3 regions of the Streptomyces sp. NPDC005574 genome follow, and region 2 is predicted to be linked to each of the others. Evidence: riboswitches for the same ligand, from Rfam matches in the RefSeq annotation. Region 2 holds a riboswitch; each other region holds the start of a gene.
The links. A riboswitch is a leader RNA that binds a small molecule or an ion and turns the genes downstream of it on or off. The one in region 2 is predicted to bind cobalamin.
Positions count from the first base shown of each region.

Region 1 (6,947 bases), on a different contig from region 2:
GGCGTCCCCGACGGCCGGCAGCGCCGCGTCGGCCACCCGCGCCCCCTGCACGGCACCCCCGGCCGACGCGGCCGTGAACTGCCCGCACCTGCCCGGCAGCGAGCGCAGCCAGGCCAGGGTGCGGTCCACGTCCGCCGGGTCGTGGGCGAGGACCTGGTAGCGCAACTGGGCCTGGTCCATGGCGTCGTCGAGGCCGGCGACCGCGTGGACGGCGGTCTCGGGGCCGAACACCTCCTCGGTGTAGACGGCGTCGAGCAGCCGCCCGCAGTCGGGCGGGTCGGCCTTCGCCTTGAGCAGCGTGTCCCGCCAGGTCGCGGCGCCCTGCGTCGGCTCCCAGGGCTCCCCCAGATCCGCGGCGGTGACCAGCGCGGCCTCGGCCTGCGCCGTGGTGAGCGCGGCGGCGGACGGGGAGGGCGAGGCGGCGGGGGAGCGGCGGGCCGTGGGCGGGGCGGTGGCCCCCGCCGAGCAGGCGGTGAGCACCGGCAGACCGGCGAGGCACAGGGCCGAGGCGCCCACGAGGAGACGGCGGGCCGGGGGGCGGGTCATCGAGGGGCCTCCTGCGGACGGGTCATCGGGGGCCTCCTGCGCGCGGCGAAGATCCGGTACGGGTGTTCCCACAGCACCACCGCGCCGCTTCCGCCACCAGCGCGACGGTCCGTCCGGGTTACCGGCGCGGGCCCCCGCCCGGCCCGGACGCCCGCCCGCGCCCCCGCGCGGACCACGGGGAGCCCGCCGGGCTGCGTAAGGTCGCTCCCGTAGAGCCCGTGCTGGGACGGTCGTAGGAACAGGAGCCCCGCCGTGAACGGTCAGCCCATCCCGGTGATCATCGACTGCGACACCGGTGTCGACGACGCCCTCGCCCTGCTGTTCGCCGTCCGCCACCCCGGACTCGACGTGCGGGCGATCACCTGCGTGGCCGGGAACACCGACGTGGACGGCGTCGTACGCAACACCCTGACCGTGCTGGAGCAGGCAGGCGCCCCCGGCATCCCGGTCGCGCGAGGCGCCGAGCGCCCGCTGATCGAGCCGGTGCGCACGGCCCGGCACGTGCACGGGCAGGACGGCATGGGCGACCTCGGGCTGCCCGCGCCGACCCGCGTGCCGGTGGACGTGGACGCGGTGACGCTGCTGCGCCGCGAGATCCTCGCCTGCCCGCGTCCGGTCACCCTCATCCCGACGGCCCCGCTGACGAACATCGCGCTGCTGCTCAGGACGCATCCGGAGGTGGTGCGCAACATCGAGCGGATCGTGTTCATGGGTGGCGCGGTCGCGACCGGGAACGCCACCCCGGTCGCCGAGTTCAACGTGTGGCACGACCCGGAGGCGGCCGCCGTCCTGCTCACCGCGGGGGTGCCGATCACCATGTACGGCCTCGACGTGTTCCAGCGGGTCCTGGTCCCGGCCGGGGACGTGCAGCGGCTGCGCGCGAGCGCCGAACCCCGGCTGCGGCTGGCCGGTGAGCTGCTCGCCCACCGCGACCCGGCCACCTCCGGCGACCCCACCCCGACGGGTGGTCTCGGCGACGCGGGCGCGGTGTGCGCCGTCGTCGACCCGGCGGGGCTGACCACCGAACGCCTGCCGGTGGAGGTCGCGCTGGCCCCGGGCCCGACCCGCGGCCAGACCCTCGTCGACCGCCGTCCGCGCCCCGGCGAGTCCGAGATCCACGAGGGCGTACGGGAACAGACCCTGGTGGACGTCGGCCTCGGCGTGGACGTGGAGCGGTACGTGAAGCTGTGGCTGACGACGGTCGAGGGCCCGTAGGCCACGACCGGGGCGGCCCGGCCGGGCTCAGCTGCCGTCCGCCGGCCGTACCGCCCAGCGCTGCTCCACCTTGGCGACCTTCCAGTACGTCACGGCCGCCGCCCACACCACGACGAACAGGCCGACGATGACGTAGCCGACGTTGTCCAGGTCGAGGCCGGCGATCCAGCCGCTGAGGTCGTCGCGCAGGTCGAGCTTCTCGTGCAGGACGCCGACCAGTTCGATGGTGCCGATGAAGAACGCGACGGCGATGGACAGCCCGGTGATGGTCAGGTTGTAGAACACCTTGCGCACGGGGTTGGAGAAGGCCCACTGGTAGGCGAAGTTCATGAAGGTGCCGTCGAGGGTGTCGAACAGGCTCATTCCGGCGGCGAACAGCAGCGGCAGGCACAGGATCGCGTACCAGGGCAGGCCGGCCGCCGCGCCCGAGCCGGCCATCACCATCAGCGTGACCTCGGTGGCGGTGTCGAAGCCCAGACCGAAGAGGAAACCGAGCGGGAACATCTGCCCGGGGCGGGTGATGGATCTGGTGAGCCGGCCCAGGATGCGGTTCATGAACCCCCGCGAATCCAGGTGCTGTTCGAGCTCCCGCTCGTCGTAGGTGCCCGCGCGCATCGCCCTGAAGACCTTCAGGATGCCGAGCAGGGCGACCAGGTTGAGGGCGGCGATCAGGTAGAGGAACGTCCCCGAGATCGTCGTCCCCATGAAGCCGAGGGCCTGGTGGGTGCGCGAGCCCTCGTTCATGACCCGGCCGGCGAGCTGGGTGCCGCCCGCGATCAGCGCGGCGAGCAGGACCACCACGCTGGAGTGGCCGAGCGCGAACCAGAAGCCCACCGACACCGGCCGCTTGCCGTCGGCCATCAGCTTGCGGGTGGTGTTGTCGATGGCGGCGATGTGGTCGGCGTCGAAGGCGTGCCGCATGCCGAGGGTGTAGGCGGTGACGCCGAGGCCGACGCCGAACGCCCTGGTGCCGACCTCGTAGTGCTCCGGCACCACCAGCAGGAACAGGATCCCGAAGGCGACGACGTGCAGGACGGCCACGGCCGTCAGCAGGCCGGCGGTCTTGACGGTGTCCTCCCGGCGCCACCTGAAGGACGCGGGTCCGGACGCCTGGGCAGGCTCGGGCAGGGTCATGCGGTCACGCTCCAGCACCTCGTGGATCACTTCGTGAGATGCCGTGGCCGGTCTCCTGGCTTACGGGTACCTCCCGCCCGACCGAAGCCGGGAGCGTAGGAGGGTCTGCGCCGCCGGCCCGCCTTCCCGGTCACCCTGCGGCGACCAGTGGCTGTCCCTCGCGGGACGGTGGGCCGGAAACTCCCCGATCACAGTGGCGAGGGCCGCTCCGGCATGGACCTTTGAGGGGTCGTCACCGGATTCCCGAGCACCACGGCCCGACCACCGTAGGGCGGCGGGCGCTCCGCTGCATAGCTGCGCACCTGCGCAGGTATGGAAGATCACATGGCGGGCCTGCGAGGATGGCGCCATGCATCTCGTCCCGGCCGACCGCGCGGACCGGCGCACCATCGACGGCCACCGGGTGTGCGACGCCATCGCCGCCATCGGTGAACCCGGCCATGTCCGCGCCTGGGCCGACCGCTTCGCGCTGCTCGGGGAGCCCCGGCGGCTCGCCCTGCTGCTGGCCCTGCACCGCACCGGACCGCTCGCCGTGTCCGACCTCGCGATCGCGACGGGGATGAACGACCCCGCCGTCTCGCAGGCGCTCAGGCTGCTGCGGGCGGCGGGGGTCGTCGAGGGCGAGAAGGAGGGCCGGATCGTGCGCTACCGGCTGGTCGACGCGACAGTCGCCACCCTGCTCGACCAGGCCGCCCCCTAGTTCTCAGCCGCGCGCGTGACCTTCAGCCCCTCCCGCGTCCGAGGAGCCGGGGTCCAGGGGGCCGAGCCCCCTGGAAGGGTTCACGCACCCGTGCTCCGACGCCGACGCGTCGCGATCACCAGACCCGCGCCGCCGGCGAGCAGGACCGCCGCCCCGATCGCGATCGGCCCCGTCGTGCTGCTCGCACCGGTCTCGGCGAGGTCACCGCCGCCACCGTCGGGCGTGGTGGCCGGCGCGGTGGTGGCGGGCACCGGGGTGTCGCCCCCGCTCGACGGCGTCTCGTCGGCCGGCGGCGTGGACTCCCGCGCGGGCTGCGAGGGCTCGGAGGATCCCGGGGCCGCCGGGGTCGGCGTCGGCGTGGACGGCGTCTGGGACGGGGCCGTCGTGCAGTCCTTCGTGCCGCCGTTCCAGGCCGCGATCAGCTTGTCCTTGATGACCGGGTGGTCGGGGCCCTTGGGCAGGTCGCCGTGGTCGAAGCCGTCCTTCGCGTCGAGTTGGCCGTCGAACTTCACCGCGCCCCGGTACAGGTCGATCTGCGCGAAGCAGCCCGCGTCCGGCACGGCGATGTCGAGGGACTCGGTCCGGCCCGGCTCGACCGTCACGCTGTCGAAGTCGACGAAGACCTGTTCGCCGGAGGTGCGGAAGCTGGACCCGTGGGCGAGGTAGGACGCCAGGGAGGCGGTGCAGGTGGTGGCGTCCCCGGCGGTACGGACCTTGATGTGGACCTTGCCGTCGTCGGTGGGCCGCAGGTTCTGGTCGTCGACCTTCACGGAGTCGTAGAAGTTCGAGCCGTCCAGCGAGAACTGGCAGCGGTCGGTCTCCGTGATCGTGCCCGCGCCCGAACCCGGCCGGTAGCCGTCGGCGGACCTCCAGCCGTCACCGCCGGGCGTGCCGGTGGCGAAGGCGCCGGAGGCGGCGGCGACGGAGGCGGTACAGAGGGCGAGCGTCGCGGCGCCCGTCCCCAGCAGGCGGCGCACGGTGACACGTCTCGCTATGGACATGCGTATCCCATCTTGGCGTGTGCGGGGGGTGAATAACCCGAAGAAACACTGGGCTCATAGGTCACATGCGCCACAGCGTGCGGACATCGTGGATCTCCCGGCTCAGGGCTGTCAACCTGCGCCGACACAAAGGGGGTTGAGCCGGCCATCACCATTCCCCCACATAGGGAACAGCTCGCTCCGGGCAGTGGGGAGGCAGGCCGGATGTTCACTTTTCCGGCCAAGTGGACAGGATTCTTGATATCGCCCGCCCGGCATCCGCCCCTACCCGGCACGGAGGAACACGCGTGACCGTTCGCACCACGCCCGACCTCTCCGGCAAGGACCCCGACTGGTGGCGGCAGGCCGTCGTCTACCAGGTCTACCCGCGCAGCTTCGCCGACGCCGACGGCGACGGGCTCGGCGACCTCCGGGGTGTCACCGGGCGCCTGACCCACCTTGCCGCGCTCGGCGTCGACGCGCTGTGGCTCAGCCCCTTCTACCCCTCGGAGCTCGCCGACGGCGGCTACGACGTCGCCGACCACCGCGACGTCGACCCGCGCCTGGGCACCCTCGACGACTTCGCCGCGATGGGCGCCGAGGCCCACCGGCTGGGCCTGAAGGTGATCGTCGACCTGGTGCCGAACCACACCTCGCACCAGCACGCCTGGTTCCAGGAGGCCCTGCGGGCCGGGCCCGGCTCCGCCGCCCGCGACCGGTACGTCTTCCGCGACGGCCGCGGCACGCACGGTGAGCTGCCGCCCACGAACTGGCAGTCCGTGTTCGGCGGCAGCGCCTGGCGCCGGGTGCCGGACGGACAGTGGTACCTGCACCTGTTCGCCCCCCAGCAGCCCGACCTGAACTGGGACAACGAGGAGATCCGCGCCGACTTCCGGACCACCCTGCGGTTCTGGTCCGACCGCGGGGTCGACGGCTTCCGCGTCGACGTCGCGCACGCCCTGGCCAAGGACCTCGGCGAGCCGCTGCGCGACCTCGCCGCCGCGGAGAGCGCCGGCGAGGCCGCGCTCGCCACCCTCCCGCCCGGCACGCACCCCTTCTACGACCGGGACGAGGTGCACGAGATCTACCGCGACTGGCGGACCGTCTTCGACACCTACCGCCCGCCCCGCGCCGCGGTCGCCGAGGCATGGGTGCCGGGCGCCCGGCGCGCGCTGTACGCCCGGCCCGACGAACTCGGCCAGGCCTTCAACTTCGAGTACCTCCAGGCGGGCTGGGACGCGGCCGAACTGCGCCAGGTGATCACCGACTCGCTGGCCACGGCCGCGTCGGCCGGGGCGTCGGCCACCTGGGTCCTGTCCAACCACGACGTCGTCCGGCACGCCTCCCGTCTGATGCTCCCGCCGGGCACCGACGACAACGCCTGGCTGCTGTCCGGCGGCCACGCCCCCGCCGTCGACCCGGTGGCGGGCCTGCGCCGGGCCCGCGCGGCCACCCTGCTGATGCTGGCGCTGCCCGGATCGGCGTACGTCTACCAGGGCGAGGAACTCGGTCTGCCCGAGGTCGCCGACCTGCCCGTCGAGGTCCTCCAGGACCCGATCTGGGAGCAGACGGGCCGGGTCCGCAAGGGGCGCGACGGCTGCCGGGTGCCGCTGCCGTGGACGCGCACGGGGCCGTCGTACGGCTTCGGGGCGGGCGCCGCCTGGCTGCCGCAGCCGGAGAGCTTCGCGGCGTACGCCGTCGAGGCCCAGGACGGGGTCGAGGGCTCGACGCTGGAGCTCTACCGCACGGCCCTGAAGCTGCGCCGCAAGCTGCTCGGTGGGGAGACGCTGACCTGGGCGGACGACGCCCCGCCCGGACTCCTGCGGTTCGCCCGGCACGAGGGCTGGCGCTGTGCGGCGAACCTGTCGGACGAGGCGGTCCCGCTGCCGGCCGGGGAGGTGCTGCTGGCCAGCGGGCCGCTGGAGGGCGGCCTCCTGGGCCCGGACACGACCGTGTGGCTCGGCGGTTAGCCGGGGCCCGCGGGGACCGGCCGTCACCCCACGGTCGGCAGCGGCTGCGGGGTCGAGGTGCTGTTCGCCGGCGGGGTGAGGACGACCTCCGGCTGACCGGCCGGCGGGACCGGCGGCGTCAGGTCCGACTTGGGCAGCTTCGGCGGGGTGGTCTGCGTGAAGAGCGCCTGGTCGAAGTTGACCAGACCGGTCTTCTCCATGACCGTCATGTGGTCCAGAACGGTCTGGTTGGCCTGGTCGGCCAGCGCCCGCACCAGGGAGTTCTTGGTGGTGGAACGGATCTTCGCGATCCCGTTGAAGATCGACCCGTGCGTGACGCGCAGGATGTTGGCGAAGTCGATGTCGAACTGCTTGCCGGTGTCCGCGCTCAACTGCGACACGAAGCCCTGCTGCTGCGGGCTC
Region 1 covers NZ_JBEXCW010000001.1:320,038-326,984, forward strand. Annotated here, with positions in the region: gene ABZT03_RS01510 (hypothetical protein) at 1-546, opposite strand, end outside; gene ABZT03_RS01515 (nucleoside hydrolase) at 799-1,761, shown strand; gene ABZT03_RS01520 (HoxN/HupN/NixA family nickel/cobalt transporter) at 1,789-2,895, opposite strand; cobalamin riboswitch at 2,923-3,165, opposite strand; gene ABZT03_RS01525 (metalloregulator ArsR/SmtB family transcription factor) at 3,245-3,595, shown strand; gene ABZT03_RS01530 (LAETG motif-containing sortase-dependent surface protein) at 3,676-4,596, opposite strand; gene ABZT03_RS01535 (glycoside hydrolase family 13 protein) at 4,884-6,545, shown strand; gene ABZT03_RS01540 (DUF4142 domain-containing protein) at 6,569-6,947, opposite strand, start outside.
Region 1: another riboswitch for cobalamin. It lies ahead of ABZT03_RS01520 (HoxN/HupN/NixA family nickel/cobalt transporter); the one in region 2 lies ahead of ABZT03_RS08880 (CbtB-domain containing protein).

Region 2 (6,947 bases):
ACAGTCCTTCCCCGGCCTGGTCCCAGTGGTCGGCCAGCCAGTCCAGGTCGGTCAGCAGCGACGTCCAGCCGTGGTGCCCCAGCCGGATTCCGTGCCGGTGCGCGAAGTACATGCTGTCCAGCGCCTCGCCGTAGATGTCCAACTGGAGTTGCGTGGCGGCGCCGTTGCCGATCCGTACCGGCGACGAACCCGCGTAGCCCTCCCAGTGGTCGAGGAGTTGCTCCTCCAAATCCGAGGAGCCGTCGACCCTGTACATGATGTTCAGCGGTCCGGAGTCGCCGTCGCTGCCCGCCCGTTCCTTCACCCGCGCCGCCAGCCACACGAGGAACCGCTTGGCCTCCTCGGTGAAGCCGAGCCCCAGCAGCGCGTACACGGAGAAGGAGGCGTCGCGGATCCAGGTGAAGCGGTAGTCCCAGTTGCGCTCCCCGCCCAACTGCTCGGGCAGCGCCGCCGTCGGCGCGGCCACCAGGGCACCGCTCGGGGCGTAGGTCATCAGCTTCAGCGTGATCGCGGACCGTTCCACCGTCTCGCGCCAGCGCCCCGAGTACTGCGACTGCGCGAGCCACGCGCGCCAGAAGCCGACGCTCTGCTCGAACATGCCCTGGTACTCGCTGAGACGGACCTCGCGGGGCGGCCCCTCGGCCCCCCACTCCAGGACCAGACCGCGCTGTTGTCCCGCCTGGAGGGTCAGGGTGAAGTGCAGGTCCTGCTGCCGGTCCAGGAGCAGGTCCAGCAGCCGGTCGTCCTCCGGCTCGCGCACCGGGTGCACGGTCAGCCGCGTACCGTCGTCCGCCGCGAACACCGCGCCGTGCTCGCTGAGATGCAGCCGGTGGTCATGGCGGCCGTAGTCGAACCGGGGGGCCACCTCGATGTCGAAGGTCATGGTCCCCCGCACACAGCGGACCATGCGCACCAGCCGGTGCCGGGGCGTGGCCGTCGTGCCCGTCACGGGCATGAAGTCGAGGACCTCCCCGGCGCCCGCCTCGGTCATGAACCGGGTGACCAGGATCGCCGTGTCCGGGAGGTACATCTGCTTCGTCGCGTACGATCCGCTCCTCGGCCGGACGGTGCAGTGCCCGCCCTTGTCCTTGTCCAGCAGCGCGCCGAACACGCGGGGCGAGTCGAAGCGGGGGAGGCACAGCCAGTCGACGGTCCCGTCCGTCGTGACCAGTGCGGCGGTCTGCAGGTCACCGAGCAGGCCGTGGTTCTCGATCAGCGGGTAGTCCTGCATCGGGCGAGCCCCTCTCGGTCGCCGGCGACCCGGATGCCCCCCGTTCGGCCCATTCAGCCTAGGACGAAGATCCTCGTTCGGCGCGGCGGGAGGTTCCTCACGGCGCGGGCGTCGCGAGGCGGCGGCGGAGTTCGTCCTCCGCGACCTCCTCCTTGTGGGTCAGGAACACCCACACGTGCCCCGAGGGGTCCTTGAGGACGGCGGTGCGGTCGCCGTGGAACATGTCCTGCGGCGGCTGGAGGATCTCGGCACCCGCGGCGGCGGCGCGCTCCGCGAGGCCGTCGACGTCCGGCACGAAGACGTGCAGCGCGACGGACGTGCTGCCGCCGAGGGCGGTCGGTGGGGCGAAGGGGGACGCCTCCGGCCCGTCCGGGCCGGCGTCGCCCAGCATCAGGACCGACCGCCCGACGGTGACCTCGGCGTGCAGGATCCCGCCGCCGGGAGCATCGAGCCTGAAGTCCTCGCGGGCGCCGAACGCCCGCCGGTAGAAGTCGATCGCCGAGGCCGCGTCGTCGACCATGATGTGCGGGACGACGGAGTAGCGGTAGCGGTCGGGGATGTCGGCGCGCACTGAGTCCTCGGCCATGACGAACCTCCCTGCTCGGACCGCCGGTCTGCTCCCGCGGCACTGCGGGCACGCTACGAACTCAAGCCCGGTTGAGGTCAATCGCGGCAGCACACCGCGGCCCACCCGGCGAGGCCGCTCGGCCCTGACATCAGGCGCCCGGTCCCTCTCGCGGGGGCTTCCGCCGCCGACAGGGGGTCGGCTCGGGCGGCTGCATCGCGTCCGCCCGCCGGGCCTCGCCCACCCCCGGCGCGCCCAGGGGCTCCCCGATCCGCACGTTCCAGCGTCCCGCACGCCCGCTGACCGTGACCGCGGTCAACGGCGGTACGTCGACGCGCCAGAACGCCGGCTCGGGCGCCCCGAGGATCCGTACCACGACGGCTCGTACGATCTCCGGCTCCACCACCGCCACCGTGCGGCCCGCGGCCTCCGCGGCGGACCCCAGCCACGCCGTCACGCGGTCGCACAACTCCCGTACCGACTCACCGCCGTGCGGGGCGGCGGACGGGTCGGTCATCCAGCTCACCAGCGCCTCCGGCTCCTGCGCGCCGACCTCGCCGAGGGTGCGGCCCTGCCAGCGGCCCACGCGGAGCCCGGCCAGATCCGGCACGGCAGAGGCGTCCAGGCCGAGGGCCGACGCCGTCTGCGCGCAGCGCACGGTGGGGGAGGCCACCGCGCGGTCTGGGCGGCGGAAGGCGCCCTCGGCCGAGCGGGCCCGGGCCGCCCCGGCCTCGTCGAGCGGGCAGCCGTCGTCGAAACGCGCCTCGCGCAGCGACCGGCTGACGGCGGGTGAGATCAACGTCACTCGGCTTGTCATGTGCCTGCTCTCATGGTCAACAAAGCGTTCGCCGCACGGAATTGCCGGCCCCCGAACGCGGCCGGCACGCCCCCGGTGGCGCCACGCGCCCTTGGCCGCACCCCCGCGACGCGGTACGTTCTCGAAGATATCGACGACGGTACTGCGGAAGCCGGTGGGAATCCGGCACGGTCGCGCCACTGTGAGTCCGGTACCGGCCGCCCCGACACGGGGTGGCGGACGCCGGGCGAGTCAGACCCGTGGCCGTCGTCCTGTGCACCACCGAGCCGGGACGCGAGTTCCCCAGGAGGTCCTGCCATGGCGCAGTCCACCGTCCAGCCCAGCGCTGCCCCCACCACCCTCCCCGCCAAACTGCCGATCGGCGCGATCGCGCCCTGGGCGGTCTTCTTCGGCGTCCTCATGCTGGTGCTCCTCTACTTCGTCGGCGCCGAGCAGGGCGCCACCTCCGTGGTGAGCGGTGAGAACGTCCACGAGTGGGTGCACGACGCCCGCCACCTCCTCGGCTTCCCCTGCCACTGACGGCCGAGCCGGAGCGCATCAGCCCATGAACTCGGCAACCGTCAGAAACCTCCTGGTCCGCGGCATGCTGGCGGGCCTCGCCGCCGGCCTGCTCGCCCTCGTCGTCGCCTACTTCCTGGGCGAGCCCCGCGTGGACTCGGCCATCGCCTACGAGGAGGCGCACTCCCACGAGCACGGCATGGAAGCCGTCAGCCGTTCCATGCAGTCCACCGGCGGCCTGAGCACCGGAGTACTGCTCTACGGCGTCGCGTTCGGCGGCATCGCCGCCCTCGCGTACTGCTTCGCGCTCGGCCGGATCGGCCGCTTCGGGCCGCGCGCGAGCGCGCTGCTCCTGGCCGCCGCGGGGCTGGTCGCGGTCTACGTCGTACCGTTCCTCAAGTACCCGGCCAACCCGCCGTCCGTCGGCGACCCGGACACCATCGGGAAGCGCACCACGCTGTACTTCCTGATGATGCTGCTCAGTGTGCTGCTGGCCGTCGCCACCGTCATCCTCGGCAAGCGGCTCGCACCACGCCTCGGCACCTGGAACGCGACCCTGTCCGCGGGCGCGTTCTTCGGCCTCGCCGTCGGACTCGCGTACGCGTTCCTGCCGGCGGTCAACGAAGTCCCCAACGACTTCTCGGCGACGTTGCTGTGGCAGTTCCGTCTCGCGGCACTCGCCATCCAGCTGACCCTGTGGACCGCCTTCGGGCTGCTCTTCGGCGTACTCGCGGAACGCGTCCTGTCGCCCGGGGCCACGGTCCCCGCGGCCGAGGGCACGGGAACGCGAGCCGCTCGCGTACCGCACTGAGGCATCCTCCGCCGAGGCGGACACCGTGGTCCGGCCCGGCACACCCCGTGCGGGACCGGACCGAGGTGTTTTCCGGTGCTCTGCGACGGGCCGGGCCTACGGCCGGAGCGCGAGATCGCGCTGATACCAGGTGCCCTGCTTACCGCCGAGGTCGGCCGGCTCTGCGGGACCGACCGGGACGAACTCGGCCTTGACCAGCACTTTTCGGGACGCGACATTGTCGCGGGCGGTGGCCGCCCGCAGCGTGCGCAACCCGTGCTGCGCCGCCGCCAGCCGGCACAGTTCCCGCACGGTCGCGGTCGCCACGCCACGACCGGCGACGTGCTGCGCGACCCGGTAACCGAGTACGGCGGTGCCGTCCTCGAGGTCGTACAGATTGAACCGGCCCAGCACCGAGCCGTCCCCGGCGACGAGCACGTGGAAGGCGCAGACGCCGGCCTCCTGCTCGGCCAGCAGGGCGCCGAACCGGTCGGTGAACTGGTCGAAGAACTCGTCGCCGCGGTCGGAGACGGAGGCGGCGAAGTAGCCGCGGTTCGCCAGCTCGAAGGCCAGGACCGCCGGGGCATGGCCGGCATGCAGCCGCTTCAGCTCGGGCACCGCCCCACTTTATCCGGGGGGTGCGCTGGGGCCGACTGGGTTTCCGCGCCGGCCGACAGGCGCCTGCGGCGGAGCCGGGCCCGCTCGCGGTGCTGTGCCTGGTCGCCTGGAAGGTACCCGTCACCGGCGACGAGGGCGGCTGGACCGCCGCCTGGTACACCGTCGGCTTCCTCGCGGTCGCGGCGGTCTCCGCGACGCTCGTCACGGGCTCGAACTCTGCCGCGACGGAGGCCCCGCACGGCTTTTGTCCCTGTCTCCGCTCACCTGGACGGGCCGCAGCCTCAGCTACGGCATGTACTTGTGGCACTACCCGATCGTGCGCCTGCCGGCCTCCTTCGGCGTGCGGGACGCCCGCCTGTCGGCCACGGTCGTACCGGCCACCGCCATGGCCCTCTTGTCCTACGCCGTCATCGAGGCCCCCTCCAACGCCGAGCCCGCGGCCCGCGAGTGTCACGATCTACCCTGACCACCGCACCGGGAGCGGGCACGGCAAGCGAAGCCGCTACGGCGGACACGTGCGGCAAGTCGGCGTAGGCGGCGCCGGGTTGGGCGGTGGCCGGTCCGTCGATGACCTGGTGCCCGTGAATCGTGCGCACCGGATCGTGCGCCAGGGGCCTTGGTGAGTCGGTGTTCCAGGGCAGCGCCAATGACCATGCGCCACGAGGTCATCCACTCCGCGTCGACGCCCAGTTGTTCGGCGATACAGTCCCGGCCGGGGATCCGACAGGGGAGTTGGTGGGCGGTGACGGACGTTGCGGGGGAGCTGGAAGGTGCCGGGGTGGGGGCTGGTGGTTCCGGGTTGTGGGGGCAGCGGGACTTCGTGTTGTTGTGGAGCGGTCAGACGGTCAGTGAGATGGGCTCGGCTGTCACCCAGGTCGCTCTGCCGCTCGTCGCGGTTGTCGTACTGGAGGCCAGCACGTTCCAGGTCGGGCTTCTGACCGCCGCGGCCACGCTGGCGTTCGCCCTGATCGCGCTGCCCGCGGGCGCGCTCGTGGACCGTGGCTCCAAACGCTCCATCATGATCGTCTGTGACGTCCTCCGGCTGCTGATCATCGGTTCGGTGCCGCTGGCGGCCGCCTTCGGCGCCCTGACGATGGCGCAGCTCTACGTCGTCGCTGTCGCGGCCGGCGTGTGCACGGTGTTCTTCGACGTCTCGTACCAGAGTTACGTGCCCTCGCTCGTCCGTCCCGATCTCCGGATGGACGCCAACGGCAAGCTGGGGACCACCCAGGCGTTCGCACAACTCGGGGGACCCGGTCTCGGCGGTGGACTGTTCGCGGCGTTCGGCGCCGCCGGCGCGATGACGGCCGACGCGCTCTCCTACGCGGTGTCGGTCCTCTCCCTGTCCGGGATCAGGACACGCGAGGTGCCGCCGCCCGCGCGGCGCGAGGGCGAGACGTTGCGGAGCCGGATCGCCGAGGGACTGCGATTCGTCGCCGGGCACAGGATCCTGCGGATGGTCGTGGCGTGCACGGCCACCGCCAACCTGTTCTCCGGCATGACGTCGGCGCTGGCCATGGTCTTCCTCGTCCGGGTGCTGCACGTGGCTCCCGCGCTGACCGGGCTGATCATGGCGGCCTCGGCGCTGGGCGGGATCGCCGGAGGAGTGTTCGCCGGCCGGCTCGCCAGGTGGATCGGCTCGGCGCGGATCATCTGGGTGTCCATGCTGGTGTTCAGCGCTCCGCAGGTCGTCGCGGTGGCGGCCTGGCGAGGATGGGGCGTGCTGCTGTTCCCGCTGGGCTGGGCCGTCGCCTACTTCTCCGGGATGGTCTACAACGTCGCCCAGCTCAGCTACCGGCAGTCGGTGACTCCGCCCGAGCTGATGGGCCGTATGAACGCGGCCGTCCGCTGGGTCGTGTGGGGCACGCTGCCGCTCGGCGGCGTCCTCGGCGGGGCACTCGGCACGCTGATCGGGGTGCGGCCCACACTGTGGCTAGCCGCCGTCGGTACGTGGGCGGCCGGCTGGTTCGTCTTCTTCTCCCCGCTCCGCCACCTCCGCGACGTCCCCCAACCCACTCCCACGCCCGTTGCCCCGAGTTGACGCGTTGCGCCCGCGCGCCCGCGGCTCACGCTGCGTCCCGGTGGGCGAGATGGCCGTCCCGAATTCGCCAGTAGCGCTGGTGTGGGGTCAGTTGCCCCGTCTCCTCGGCCGCGACGGCCCGAGTGACCCGCTCGCGCGGTCGCGGGAGGGCGGAGGCCCGGAGAAGGCGGCGGACGGCGGCGCGCTCCGTCCCGCCGCCCCCCGGCCGAGGGGTGGCGGTGGGGAGAGCCTCGGGGCTACTGCCGGGCGGTGACTCGGCGGCGTACGAGACAGAGGGCGGCGCCCGCCACGACGACCACCGCGGCGCCGATCCCGATCCAGGCGCCGGCGGACAGGCCGCCGTCCTCGTCCTCCTCCTCGGCCTGGGCCGTGGGTGAGGCCGAGGGC
Region 2 covers NZ_JBEXCW010000008.1:144,248-151,194, reverse strand. Annotated here, with positions in the region: gene ABZT03_RS08895 (glycoside hydrolase family 15 protein) at 1-1,231, opposite strand, end outside; gene ABZT03_RS08890 (VOC family protein) at 1,329-1,817, opposite strand; gene ABZT03_RS08885 (histidine phosphatase family protein) at 1,948-2,613, opposite strand; cobalamin riboswitch at 2,734-2,876, shown strand; gene ABZT03_RS08880 (CbtB-domain containing protein) at 2,911-3,132, shown strand; gene ABZT03_RS08875 (CbtA family protein) at 3,158-3,922, shown strand; gene ABZT03_RS08870 (GNAT family N-acetyltransferase) at 4,019-4,519, opposite strand; gene ABZT03_RS08865 (hypothetical protein) at 4,764-4,985, shown strand; gene ABZT03_RS08860 (MFS transporter) at 5,262-6,560, shown strand; gene ABZT03_RS08855 (DUF1775 domain-containing protein) at 6,797-6,947, opposite strand, start outside.

Region 3 (6,947 bases), on a different contig from region 2:
GGGCCGCCACCTGGCGTTGGAACGGCCGGCCTGCTCGGTCGGGTAGAAGTTGATGTCGACGACCCGGTCGAGGAAGGTGACGGCCGTGCGGACCGTCGCGTCCAGTCGTTCCCAGTCGACGTCCTGGGCCGCCGGGTCCACGAACGCGCCCAGGTTGACCGACCCGAGGTTGCAGACCGCGGTCTCCCCGTCGTCCGTGACCTCCAGGATCTCGGTGCAGAGGTTGGAGGAGTGGACGACACTGCCGGGTTCGGCCGTCTGGTTGGCGGTGCGGTTGGCCGCGTCCTTGAAGGTCATCCAGCCGTTGCCGGTCTGCGCGAGGGTGCGCATCATGCGGCCGTACAGGTCGCGGGCCGGCAGGGTGCGGCGCGCCAGGCCCGCGGCCTCCGCCCGGCGGTAGGCGGCGTCGAACTCCGCGCCCCACAGGTCGACGAGTTCCGGCACGTCGGCGGGGGAGAACAGCGACCACTGGCCGTCGGCGTCGACCCGGCGCATGAACTCGTCCGGGATCCAGTGCGCGAGGTTGAGGTTGTGCGTACGGCGGGCGTCCTCGCCGGTGTTGTCGCGCAGTTCCAGGAACTCCTCGATGTCGGAGTGCCAGGTCTCCAGGTAGACGGCGGCGGCGCCCTTGCGCCGGCCCCCCTGGTTCACGGCGGCGACCGAGGCGTCCAGGGTCTTGAGGAACGGGACGATGCCGTTGGAGTGCCCGTTGGTGCCCCGGATCAGTGAACCGCGGGCGCGGATGCGGGAGTAGGACAGGCCGATGCCGCCGGCGTGCTTGGAGAGGCGGGCGACCTGGTGGTAGCGGTCGTAGATGGAGTCCAGTTCGTCCAGCGGGGAGTCGAGGAGGTAGCAGGACGACATCTGGGGGTGCCGGGTGCCGGAGTTGAAGAGGGTGGGGGAGGAGGGAAGGTAGTCGAGACGGCTCATGAGCCGGTAGAGCGCGGCCACTTCGTCCAGCGAGCGGGTGCTGTCGTCCTCCGCGAGGCCGCTGGCGACCCGCAGCATGAAGTGCTGGGGTGTCTCGACGACCTGACGGGTGATCGGGTGCCGGAGCAGGTAGCGGCTGTGCAGGGTGCGCAGGCCGAAGTAGCCGAAGCGGTCGTCGGCACCGGCGTCGATCAGGGCGTCGAGGCGGTCGGCGTGGACGCGGACGAACTCGGCGGTGCGGTCGGCGAGAAGCCCCTCGCGGTGTCCGACCGCGACGGACTCGGTGAACGTCGTGACGCCCTGCGAGGCGGCTTCGGCGGCGATGCCCAGGGTCAGCAGCCGGGCGGCCAGCTTCGAGTAGGCGGGGTCCTCGGAGATGAGTCCGGCCGCGGCCTCGGTCGCCAGCTCCCGCAGTTCCGCCGTGTCCGCCCGCGCGGACCGGCCGCGCAGGGCGGCGGCGGCGACCCGGCCCGGGTCGGCGTCGGGGAGGTCGGCGGTCAGCGCGGTCAGGGTCCGCAGCAGCGCGGCTCCGGGACCGTCGTCGGCCACGGGGTCGGCTGTCGCTGAGGCCGGTTCGGCTGGCGCGATGGTCACGTGGGGCTCTCCCTCGCTCGGCACGGGGCCTTGCGGAAGGGGGCAGCTCGCGAGCGCGCGCGGCGTCGCGTCCACCGGCCCATTCCACGAGGCCCGGACGTCCTGGCAGCCCGGCCGGACGGCCGGGAGCCACTGTCGGCAGGTCCTCGGACTCGAGCTCGTACGCGGATATGCGCGCATGAGTACACCGTTGCGGGACAGTTCCGGATTCGCACCGGATTCCCCTGCGGCGACAGCGAGCATGAGCATACATCTTGTGCCGGGCCGCAGTTGCACCCCCAGATGTTGTGCCGTGTCGGCTTCGGAGCGTGTCCGGGCGTCCACGGGAGGAGTGCGGGGGAGAGGCCGGGGAGACGGCTGCGGGCCGCCGGAGACGCTCCGGCGGCCCGCTGTCGCACAGGTCCTCGGGTCAGTGCGCGGTGCCCGCCGTGGCCGGCGGAAGCTCCACCTGTACGCCCGGGTCGCCCGCGTCCGCCGTGTAGTCCTGCGGCCGGGTCTCGTCGATGCCGTCGGGGGCCTTCGCCGCCTTCAGTACGAAGGTGAGGACCACCGTGACGACGACGTTCAGCACGAACGCCGTCAGGCCGATGTAGCCGATCTCCCCGATGCCGGGGATCTCCTTGGCCGAGCCGCCGAAGTGCTTCTGCGTGGGGGAGGCGACGCCGTACGCGGCGAAGGTGCCGTAGACCATGCCGACCGCCCAGCCGGCCAGCAGTGCCCAGCGGTGGAACCAGCGGGTGAACAGGCCGCCCACCAGCGCCGGGAAGGTCTGGAGGATCCAGATGCCGCCCAGCAGCTGGAAGTTGATCGCCACCGTCTTGTCCATGGTCAGCACGAAGACCAGCGCGCCCACCTTCACCAGGAGGGAGACCAGCTTGGAGACCTTGGTCTCCTGCGCGGGTGTCGCGTCGGGCCGGATGAAGTCCTTGTAGATGTTGCGGGTGAACAGGTTCGCGGCCGCGATCGACATGATCGCCGCCGGGACGAGCGCGCCGATCCCGATCGCCGCGAAGGCGACGCCCGCGAACCAGTCCGGGAACATGTCCTCGAACAGCTGCGGGATCGCCAACTGCCCGTTGGTGACCTTGACTCCGGCCGCGATCGCCATGAAGCCGAGCAGGGCCAGCAGGCCGAGCATCAGCGAGTACAGCGGCAGGATCGTGGTGTTGCGCCGGATCACCTCACGGCTGCGTGAGGAGAGCGTCGCGGTGATCGAGTGCGGGTACATGAACAGGGCGAGGGCGGAGCCCAGCGCCAGGGTGGCGTACGTCCACTGTCCCGCCTCGGCCGGGACCAGCGCCCCGCGCGGCTTGCCGGTCGCCGGGTTGGTCTGGCTGAACGCGTCGGCCGCCTTGGCGAAGATGTCGTCGAAGCCGCCCAGTTTGATCGGGATGTAGATGATCGCCACCGCGATGACGAGGTAGATCAGCCCGTCCTTCACGAAAGCGATCAGCGCGGGCGCCCGCAGCCCCGACGAGTAGGTGTAGGCGGCCAGTACGCCGAAGGCGATCAGCAGCGGCAGGTCCTTCACGAACCAGTTGGTGTTCTCCCCGCCGCCCACGCCCATCACGTCCAGCACGGCCTGGATGCCGACCAGTTGGAGCGCGATGTACGGCATCGTCGCCAGGATGCCGGTGACGGCCACCGCCAGCGACAGGCCCTTGGAGCCGAACCGGCCGCGCACGAAGTCCGAGGTGGTGACGTATCCGTGCTTGTGCGAGACCGACCACAGGCGCGGCAGGAAGGTGAAGATCAGCGGGTACACCAGGATCGTGTACGGGACGGCGAAGAAGCCCGCCGCGCCGGCCGCGTAGATCGCCGCGGGCACCGCGACGAAGGTGTACGCCGTGTAGAGGTCGCCGCCGAGCAGGAACCAGGTGACCCAGGTGCCGAACGACCGTCCGCCCAGGCCCCATTCGTCGAGGCTGTGCTCGTTCTCCGCCTTGCGCCAGCGCGCGGCGAGGAAGCCCATGGCCGTGACGGCCAGGAAGAAGAAGATGAAGACGCCGAGCGCGACGCCGTTGACTCCGTCGTTCACGTCGACGCACCTCCGCTCCGTGCGGCGCGGGCGCGCTGGTCACGGCGCCACAGCGCGTACGCGGTCATCGTCAGGGCCGTGGAGATGAGCACCCACAGCATCTGGTACCAGTAGAAGAACGGGATCCCGATGAACGCCGGGTCCGTCCTGGCGTACGAACCGATCCACAGCATCGCGAGGAACGGCGCCGCGAGGCACAGCGCGATGACCACGCGGACCGGTGTCACCACCGGTGGTCTTGCTTCGGGCACATCGGACATGGCGGCTCCGTCCCCTCACTGATCACCTGGGCAATGCGCAGGCAATGTAGGCGACGGCGCGACGACTGCGAAAGCCCCCGTCCGGATATCGACGCGACATCCTCACCTGGCCCGACGGGAGGCGGGGGACCCTCCTAGTCCTGCGGACGCTTCAGCCTGGCCACGAACTTGTAGCGGTCGCCCCGGTACACCGAGCGCACCCACTCCACGGGCTGGCCGGTCCGGTCCAGCGAGTGCCGGGACAGCATCAGCATCGGCAGGCCCACGTCGGTGCCGAGCAGGCCGGCCTCGCGCGGGGTGGCCAGCGAGGTCTCGATGGTCTCCTCGGCCTCGGCGAGGTGGACGTCGTAGACCTCGGCGAGCGCGGTGTAGAGGGAGGTGTACTTCACGAGGCTGCGGCGCAGCGCCGGGAAGCGCTTGGCCGACAGGTGGGTCGTCTCGATGGCCATCGGCTCGCCGTTGGCCATGCGCAGCCGCTCGATGCGCAGCACCCGGCCGCCGGCCGTGATGTCGAGCAGGTCGGCGAGCCGGTCGTCGGCGGTGATGTAGCCGATGTCCAGGAGCTGGGAGGTGGGTTCGAGGCCCTGAGCGCGCATGTCCTCGGTGTACGAGGTGAGTTGGAGCGCCTGGGAGACCTTCGGTTTGGCGACGAAGGTGCCCTTGCCCTGGATGCGTTCGAGCCGGCCCTCCACGACGAGTTCCTGCAGCGCCTGGCGCACGGTCGTGCGGGAGGTGTCGAACTCGGCGGCCAGGGTGCGCTCGGGCGGGACGGGCGTGCCGGGCGACTGCGTCTCCGTCATGTCCAGCAGATGCTTCTTGAGGCGGTAGTACTTGGGCACGCGCGCGGTACGGACGGTCGCCCCACCCTCGTTCTCCGCACTGCTGACCTCGGTGCTCATGCTCCGCCTTCCCGGCTCCGGACGCCGAAACGACCGACGTCCGTCGGCCACGGCTCACATCGTGGCACGGTCCGGGCGGGTTGGCCCCACACGCTCCGTGATCCCCTCTGTATACCGTCGGCGCCGTTGTTGGTCTAGTCCACCGCGCCGGGTCCGAGGCTGTGGTACAGCGGCGGTGGTCCGTCCGATTGGTCGCTTGCGCAATGAAAGGTCCCTGCATATCTCGGTCGCATCACGGACCTCCGGAGCCCGCTTGAACACCCTTGACACGCCTATTGGTCTGGGCCAAGCTCCCCCTACTGGTCTACACCATTGGTCCAGTCCCGGCTTCATGGGCGGTACGTGCTTTGGCTGGCACCGCGGGGAGGCAGGGGGGTTCGTGGGCATCCCTGAGGAGGGTGGCGTGAAGCGCAAGCTGATAGTCGCGATCGGTATCGCGGGCATGATGGTCTCCATCGCGGCGTGCGGGGACGACAGCAGCGGGAGTTCGGACAAGAGCGGCGCGGACGCCAAGGAGCTGACCGTCTGGCTCACCGTGGACGCCCAGAACAACTGGCCGGAACTGGTGAAGGCCGCCGACGCCGCCGTGCAGAAGAAGCACCCCGGCGTCAAGATCAACCACGAGTACTACGGCTGGCCGGACAAGAACACCAAGCTCGACGCGGTGCTCGCCACCGACAAGGCCCCCGACGTGGTCGAGATGGGCAACACCGAGATGCTCGGCTACATGGTCAAGGGAGCCTTCGCCCCCCTCGACACGGCGAAGTTCGACAACTCCTCCGCCTGGCTGGACGGCCTCAAGGCCTCGGTGACCTACGGCGGCAAGACCTACGGCGTCCCCTACTACGCCGGTGGCCGCGTGGCCAACTGGCGCAAGGACCTCTTCGCCTCGGCCGGCGTCAAGTCCACCCCGAAGACGTACGCCGAACTGACCTCCGCCCTGGACAAGGTCCAGAAGAAGGAGGGCAAGAAGTTCAGCGCCTGGTACCAGCCCACCCGTGACTGGTACGCGGCCATGTCCTTCGTCTACGACGCCGGCGGCTCCATCGCCAAGGAGGAGGGCGGCCAGTGGAAGGCCAACCTCTCCTCGCCCGAGTCCGTCAAGGGCCTCACCGAGTTCAAGAACGTCGTCGACAAGTACATGCACGGCGACAAGACCAAGGACGAGTCGGACCGTTACATCGTCTACGGCCAGGGCAAGTCCGGCATGATCTTCGGCGCGGCCTGGGAGGGCGCGACCTCCGAGGACCCGAAGAACGACAAGACCGGCAAGCTCAAGGGCAACCTCGAGAACTTCGTGATGCCCGGCCCGTCCGGCAAGAACCTCCCCGTCTTCCTCGGCGGCAGCGACCTCGCCGTCCCGGTGAAGTCGAAGGCTCAGGCCCTCGCCGCCGAGTGGATCAACGCGTTCACCGGTCCCGCCGGCCAGAAGGGCCTGATCGGCAAGGGCAACCTGCCCAACAACAAGACCGACCTCGCGACCCTCAAGAACGACCCCGCGACCGCGGTCCCGGCCACCGCGGCCGAGTCCAACTGGTTCGTCCCGATGGCACCGGGCTGGGGCCAGGTCGAGAAGGCCCAGGTCCTGCAGACGATGCTGCAGGAGATCGGCACCGGCAAGAAGTCGGTCGAGGACGCCGCCAAGGAGGCGGACACCGCGATCGACAAGGTCATCAACACCAAGTGACCTGGAACGGGGCCCCGTCGACAGCGGGGCCCCGCTTTCCGTACGACCTGAGGGACCGCTGAGGAGCGCGCGGATGAGTGCCGCAGACACGACCACTGCCAAAGTGCCGCCGACGCGGCCGTCGCCACCACCACCGGCCGTCACCGAGAAGCCACCGGGCAGGCGGAGCCGGGGGGCCGCCGGCACCCCGTGGCTGCTGCTCGCCCCCTGTCTGCTGATCCTGGCGCTCGTCCTCGGCTATCCGCTGGTCCGCCTGGTCACCCTCTCGTTCCAGAAGTTCGGACAGTCCCAGCTGTGGGGCTTCCAGCCGGCCGAGTCGGTCGGGTTCGACAACTTCAGCAAGGTGCTGGACGACAGCGAGTTCTGGCAGGTCGTGGTCCGCACGATCGTCTTCGCCGCCGGCTCGGTGATCTTCACCATGGTGATCGGGATGCTGGTGGCGCTGCTGCTGCAGCGCGTCTCCGGCTGGGTCAAGACCCTCATCAACATCGCGCTGGTGGCCAGTTGGGGCATGCCGATCATCGTCGCCACCACGGTCT
Region 3 covers NZ_JBEXCW010000003.1:99,725-106,671, forward strand. Annotated here, with positions in the region: gene ABZT03_RS03365 (ribonucleoside-diphosphate reductase subunit alpha) at 1-1,524, opposite strand, end outside; cobalamin riboswitch at 1,644-1,808, opposite strand; gene mctP (monocarboxylate uptake permease MctP) at 1,934-3,562, opposite strand; gene ABZT03_RS03375 (DUF3311 domain-containing protein) at 3,559-3,822, opposite strand; gene ABZT03_RS03380 (GntR family transcriptional regulator) at 3,957-4,721, opposite strand; gene ABZT03_RS03385 (extracellular solute-binding protein) at 5,125-6,408, shown strand; gene ABZT03_RS03390 (sugar ABC transporter permease) at 6,482-6,947, shown strand, end outside.
Region 3: another riboswitch for cobalamin. It lies ahead of ABZT03_RS03365 (ribonucleoside-diphosphate reductase subunit alpha); the one in region 2 lies ahead of ABZT03_RS08880 (CbtB-domain containing protein).